Regions from separate parts of the Gordonia sp. p3-SID1431 genome, predicted to be linked through region 1. Evidence: riboswitches for the same ligand, from Rfam matches in the RefSeq annotation. Region 1 holds a riboswitch; the other holds the start of a gene.

Region 1 (3,386 bases):
GTGGTTGAGGACCTCGGTGAGGACGACGTAGCTGGCCGGGTCGAAGCGGGACATCAGCTTCGACGCCTGGTGGTCGAGATAGCTCTGCACCGCGTAGCGCCCGCCGGTCAGGGGATTCTCGTCGCCCTGGGCGTCGTTGCCGAAGCGGGAGTCGAGCTCCGGCTCGCTGCGGTACATGAGATGGGCGATCCGACGCGCGATCCCCATGCCCTGCAACGGAATGCGGCCGGTGCCGTGGTAGTCGCCGCCGCACCAGTCCGGGTCGGCCTTGATCGCGGCGATCTGTGCGGACTGGATACCGATCTGATCCGCGGTCGCGCGGGCGCCGACGGCGAGCACGAGGGCGCTGCGGACGCGGTCGGGGTACTCGATGGCCCACTCGAGCGCGCGGGCGCCGCCCATCGAACCGCCGAGAACCGCACCAACGCTGCGGATTCCGAGGCGGTCCAGCAGTGCCACCTCGGCGCGGACCTGGTCGAGCACGGTGATCTGTGGGAAGCGTGAGCCCCAGGGCCTACCGTCGGGGGCGATGGAGCCCGGACCCGTAGAGCCCTTGCATCCGCCCAGGACGTTGGCGGAGATGACGCACCATTCGTCGGTGTCGATGGCCTGTCCCGGGCCGATCAGCCCGTCCCACCATCCGGCCGAGTCGTGGTCGGCGTCGGCGGGTCCGGTGACGTGCGAGTCGCCGGTCAATGCGTGGAGCGTGAGGATGACGTTGTCGCGGGACGGCGACAACGTCCCCCAGCGCTGGAACGCCAGGGTGACGTCGTCGATCCGTGCTCCGCTGTCGAGAGGCAACGAGCCGATGGGAATGCCGACGAGTTCCCCGTCCGGGAGGGTCTCCCAGTCGGGCTGATCAGATGCTGTCGCATTCAGGTCGATACTCACCGACAAAGCTGCCTCACCTGTTTCACTTGGCCGCCGCGAATCCCTGTTCGAGATCGGCCAAGATGTCGTCGATTCCCTCGATGCCCACGGCGAGCCGGACCAGTCCCGGGGCCACGCCCGCGGCGAGCTGCTCCTCGGGGGTGAGCTGGCTGTGGGTGGTCGAGGCGGGGTGGATGACCAGCGACCGCACATCGCCGATGTTGGCGACGTGGCTGTGCAGGCTGAGCGCGTCCACGAACTTCTTGCCGGCGTCCACTCCGCCCTGGATCTCGAAGGCGATGATCGCACCCTGACCCTTCGGGGCCAGTTCCTGACCGCGCTTGTACCAGGGCGAGGACTCCAGACCCGCGTACGCCACGGACTCGACCTGCGGGTGTGCCTCGAGGAAGGCGGCGACCTTCTGCGCGTTGGCGACGTGGCGCTCGATGCGCAGACTCAGCGTCTCCAGGCCCTGTGCCAGAAGGAACGCGTTGAACGGGGAGATCGCCGCGCCGGTGTCGCGCAACCACTGCACACGTGCCTTGAGTGCGAACGCGGGCGCGCCCAGGTCGGCGAAGACGGCACCGTGGTAGCTCGGGTCCGGCGTGGTGAAACCGGGAAACAGGTCCTTCCCGTCGCGCTGGACCCGCCAGTCGAAGGTGCCGCCGTCGACGATGACGCCGCCGATCGCGGTGCCGTGACCGCCGATGTACTTCGTCGCCGAGTGCACGACGATGTCGGCGCCGTGGGCCAGCGGGCTGATCAGGTAGGGGGTGGCGACGGTGTTGTCGATGATGAGGGGTACGCCGTTGCGGTGCGCGACCTCCGCGATCCCCGAGATGTCGAGGATCTCGTTGTTGGGGTTGGAGATCGACTCACCGAAGAACGCGCGGGTGTTGTCCTTGACGGCGGCCTGCCACGACGCCGGGTCCTCGGGGTCCTCGACGAAGCTCACCTCGACCCCGAGCTTGGGCAGTGTGTAGTGGAAGAGGTTGTACGTGCCGCCGTAGAGGCGGGGGCTGGACACCACGTGCCCGCCGGTCTCGACGGCGTTGAGGATCGCGTAGGTCTCGGCGGCCTGTCCCGATGCGACGAGCAGCGCGGCGACGCCGCCCTCGAGCGCGGCGATCCGCTGCTCGACGGCATCCTGCGTGGGATTCATGATGCGCGTGTAGATGTTGCCCGGTTCGGCGAGACCGAAGAGATTGGCCGCGTGCTGGGTGTCGTTGAAGACATACGACGTCGTCTGGTAGATCGGCAGCGCACGGGCATTGGTCACCGCGTCCGCGGACTGCCCGACGTGGATCTGCTTCGTCTCGAAGCTCCAGTTCTCGCTGGGATCGTTGCTGTCGAGGGTGCCGTCAGGGACATCAGACATGGCGATTCATCACTTTCTACGGTCGGCAGGGCCAACTCGACCCTGTTGGGGTCCGACCTTCGGACCCGCGCTTGCCGGGGATCGCCACTGCGATCCCGCAACCCGGTCATCACCCGGAGCACCCCACCGCGGAAGGAGGGTTGCCGATCAGCCAGCCGGGGCTTCGCACTGATACTCATGACCTGGCGACAAGGATATAACACGGATGTGAGGGCCCGAGAACCGTCCCGGTCAGGCCGCGCCCAACCCTTGAGAAGTGCACCGGAAGGGTGCCGGTGGCTGTCCTCCGACCGAGTGAAATCGGGTGTGTTCAGATACAAAACAGCTGGTCAAGGTAGTTAGCGACGCTCAGCGTGCTGTCGATTCCGCAATCGCGGATCTACTGTTCGACCAGCCCCGGCTGCACCGGAATGCTCCGCTCAGGTGGTCCGGGTTCGCACAGGAGCGCTCATGGCCGTGATGGCTCATCTCCGGACCCGACGGGCCTCGTTCACGGTCGCCGGCCTCACCGCATTTGCGGTGGCGGGCGCGCTCTGCCTGTCCGGTGTCGCCCCGGCGGGGGCCGCCGAATGCAGCGACACCGGCGCGGTCATCATCGTCGCCGGAACGAATGACCCGGAGAGTGCGCATCTCGTCGGCGTCACACAGCGCTACACCGGAAAGATGCCGACGGTGGTGGACGGTGACGTGGTCATCGTGGACGACCCTGACAGTGACTACCTGGCAACGCCGAAGGATGTCATCTACGTCGACTATCCGACCACGCTGTGGCCACTCGGCGCCGCGGGATACGACGACAGCACGACGCAGGGGAGAAGTGCGACGGCGTCGGCGATCGCCGGCTACCAGGCGCGATGCGGCGTCGAGTCGGACATAGTCGTCGCCGGCTATTCACAGGGCGCCCGGGTCGCCGGCGACGTGCTCGCCGACATCGGTAACGGGCGCGCCGAACAGGTGGTCGCGACCGACGAGAACGGCGAGGTCATGCTCGACGAGAACGGCGAACCAATTCTCGTCACCATCGAGCCGGGCGGGATCTCCGGCGAGCTGTACTCCGACCCCCGTCGGGCGGGAGACAAGACCGGCCGCGGGATCGAGCTCTCGCTGATCGGCATCATCCCCGGTCTGACGATGTCCG
Region 2 (3,386 bases), on a different contig from region 1:
GACTACGGCTACATCGACGGCACCCTCGGTGAGGACGGCGACCCGCTCGACGCGATGGTCCTGCTCCCCGAGTCGGTGTTCCCCGGCATCATCGTGCGCGCACGGGTCGTCGGCATGTACACCATGACCGACGAGGCCGGTGGCGACGACAAGCTGCTCTGCGTCCCCGCCAAGGACGTGCGCTGGGACCACATCAAGGACATCTCCGACGTGTCCGAATACGAGCTGGGACCCATCGCCCACTTCTTCGAGCACTACAAGGACCTCGAGCCGGGCAAGGAGGTCGACCCGGGCGGATGGGTCGGCCGCGACCAGGCCGAGAAGATCGCACAGGAGGCCGTCGATCGCCTCGCTGCGCACCCCGACGCGGCCAACGAGCCCTCGCGCGGCTGATCTCTCCCACACACGAGACCGCCGGCACCATCATCCGAGATGGTGTCGGCGGTCTTGTCTGGTCACCAGGTGGCTTCGACTCGGCGCCTCGACCTCGACGCGCTCCTTCGTCGCTTGCTCGGCCCGGCGGCTACGCTCGGTGCCGGCTCAACCAGCAGTGGGTCAGGCCACGCGGTACCGCTGCTCGGCGAGCACCGGCAGGATCTGTTCGCGGATGCGGCGTTCGGTGGCCGCGCCGTCGATCGGGATGAGGATCACGGCGTCGGCGACCTCGGCTGCGTAGATGTCGCGGACCAGCGTGATCAGTCCGTGTGTCGTCCCGATGTAGCGGATGGTCCCCGAGCCCGTCTCCGACGACGCGTCCACCGCCGCAGCAGCGGCCGTGCGCGCCGACGCGGCGTCCGGCGCGACAGCCACCTCCACCTCGAGTGCGACCACGAACTTGGCCTGATCGTGGCTGCCGGCCCGGAGCAGGGAGCGGGCGCGCTGCGCCTCGCGGAGGGTCTCCCGCCGCACGACGATCGGAAACGTCTGTGCGAGATCGTCTCCCGCGAGCGCGATCTGGAATCCCGGACGTCCGATGCTGATCGGGGCCGTCGGGGTGGCAGTCGGTGCGGCGATCACGGTGCCGCGGTCAGCACGTGCGTCGAGTTCGATGGTCATCTATTCACCCCTGGTCGAGTTCGGTCGGTCTGGTCGGTTCGCGCCCGGAATGCATCGAGAATCCGGTCGATGTCGTCGACGGTGGTGCCCGCTCCGAAACTCGCGCGCACCGTGTCGGCCGGCGGTGCGAGGCCGTCGACGGTGTAGCCCGCGACTCCCGCGCGGTCGGTGGAATCGGTGAAGATCCGCAGCGGCGTGAAGCCGCCGATCGCGGCCAGGCCGGCGTCGAGACGTTCGGCGAGGCGGCGTTCGTGCAGCCCGATCGTCTCGGGTCCGAGATCGGCGAGCACCCGACACGCCTCGGCGACCGCGATCGCCCCGGGAACGCCGTCGGAGTCCGGCGAGGCGTCGACATCGGCGGCGTCGAACCAGTCACGACGACCGATCAGGACGCCGGGGCCATCCGTCCTACGACCTGGTTCACCGAACGCGACGTAGTCGATGCCGTGGCTGACGACGGAGACGGGCCGGTGCCCGACGAGTTGCGCGGCGTCGACCAGGATGCGGGCCCCGGACCGGTGCGCGAGCGAGGCGAGCCGGCCCATCGGCAGCACCTCGCCGGTGATGTCCGATACCGCGGTCACGACCAAGAGCGATGCCGGCGCCGAGGCGAGCTCGGTCTCCAGCGCGACCAAGGTGTCCTCGATGGTCTCGCAGGCCGGGACGAAGCGCGCCCGGTCGCGCCCCTGCCGTGGTGCGCACCACCGCAGCAGGTCGGCGCCCTGCCCGATGTCGAGGACGACGACGTCGCCGGGAGTGATGCGCGCCGCGAGGTCGAGGGCAACGGCGGCATCGCGGGTGAAGACGACGGTGTCGTCGACCCGCGCACGGACGAACTGCCGCACCGATTCCCGGGCGGCGTCGAAGCGGACGTCGACTGCGGGCGACAGGCGACCGGCGGGTGCGGACAGGACAGCGGTCACGGCAGGAAACTCCTCAGACAATTCGCGCTTGCCGCGTCCGGTCGGTACGCGGCCGGGTCGTCACCCGGAGCACCCCACCGCGAAGGAGGGTTGCCGACCAGCGAGCCGGGGCTTGTCACTGGCACTCATGACCTACGACCAAGGGTCGTCGATCTCGCGCGGGCGTGTCAATTTTCACTCAACGTGATCGGAAGTTAGGGCACACTTACCTGTAGCGTGTCAGGGGTGTCAGCGACTGATGTGTTTGTGTTGTCCCGCCCGCACGGCACCGTGCGGGGCATGGGCGCGGTCCGTGCGTTCACCGACGTCGACGCCGCCTCGGCCGCCCTGCGCGCCGGGACCGTCGACGGTCTGACCGGCGCGATCCCCTTCGACCTCGCCGACCCCGCCGCGCTGGTGGTGCCCGAAGTCCTGCACGTCGACGCGGCGCCGCTGGCGGGCGGGCCGCCACTGACGCGCACCCCGGTGTCGACGACCCTGTACCCCACGGCCGACGAGCACCGCGAACGGGTCGCGCACGCGGTGAAGCGGATCGTCGCCGGCGACGTCGGCAAGGTCGTCCTCGCCCGCAGCGTCGACATCGTGCTCGACGCCGAGGTCGAGCCTCTGCGACTTCTCGACGCATTGGCGGGCGGCAATGCCGGACACAACGCATTCGGTGTCGATCTCGGCGCGGCCACCGGCTCGGGTTCGTGGCTGTTGGGCGCGAGTCCCGAAGTGTTGCTGCGCAAGTCGGGTTCCGTCGTCACCTGCCACCCGTACGCGGGATCGGCGCCGCGGTCACCCGACCCGGTCGTCGACCGCGCCGCTGCCGACGGATTGTTCTCCTCGGCAAAGGACCTCGCCGAGCACGCCTTCGTCGTCGACCACCTGCGAGACCGGCTGGGACACCTCTGCGACGACGTCGACGCGCCGTCGACCCCGCAATTGCAGTCGACCGGGGAGGTCTGGCATCTGGCCACCCCGATCCGCGCGCGGCTTCGGGACCCGGCGACCACTGCGCTCGATCTCGCACTCCTGCTCGGCCCCACCCCGGCGGTCTGCGGCACGCCGAGTGATGTTGCTGCGCAGATCATCCGCGAGGTCGAGGGTGAGCGCGGCTTCTACGCGGGGGCGGTCGGCTGGTGCGACGCCGCCGGCGACGGGGAGTGGATGGTCACCATCCGGTGCCTCGAACTCGAGGCCGATCGTCGCAGCCTCCGGACGTGGGCCGGCGGCGGTATCGTCGAACACTCCGACCCGCAGGGCGAACTCGAGGAGACGGCGTTCAAGCTGCGGACGGTCCTGAACGCGTTGGGAATCGACAGCCTCGATTAGCAGAGATGGTTCGGGGTCGAACACGACCGCAGGCGACCGCAGCCCGTTACGCTGACCTTCGATGCCCGACGATCTGATCATCGCCCGAAA

The links. Region 1 has a riboswitch for S-adenosylmethionine ahead of M4D77_RS11490 (bifunctional o-acetylhomoserine/o-acetylserine sulfhydrylase). Riboswitches for the same ligand answer to the same signal wherever they lie in the genome.
Region 2: another riboswitch for S-adenosylmethionine. It lies ahead of M4D77_RS07890 (aminotransferase class V-fold PLP-dependent enzyme); the one in region 1 lies ahead of M4D77_RS11490 (bifunctional o-acetylhomoserine/o-acetylserine sulfhydrylase).

Annotation. Positions count from the first base shown of each region.
Region 1 is NZ_JAMBDT010000037.1:11,192-14,577, reverse strand. It holds gene M4D77_RS11495 (homoserine O-acetyltransferase) at 1-897, opposite strand, end outside; gene M4D77_RS11490 (bifunctional o-acetylhomoserine/o-acetylserine sulfhydrylase) at 914-2,248, opposite strand; SAM riboswitch class IV at 2,311-2,431, opposite strand; gene M4D77_RS11485 (cutinase family protein) at 2,699-3,386, shown strand, end outside.
Region 2 is NZ_JAMBDT010000022.1:9,938-13,323, reverse strand. It holds gene M4D77_RS07900 (inorganic diphosphatase) at 1-393, shown strand, start outside; gene M4D77_RS07895 (hypothetical protein) at 556-1,056, opposite strand; gene M4D77_RS07890 (aminotransferase class V-fold PLP-dependent enzyme) at 1,053-1,979, opposite strand; SAM riboswitch class IV at 1,999-2,112, opposite strand; gene M4D77_RS07885 (isochorismate synthase MenF) at 2,220-3,296, shown strand; gene M4D77_RS07880 (ERCC4 domain-containing protein) at 3,358-3,386, shown strand, end outside.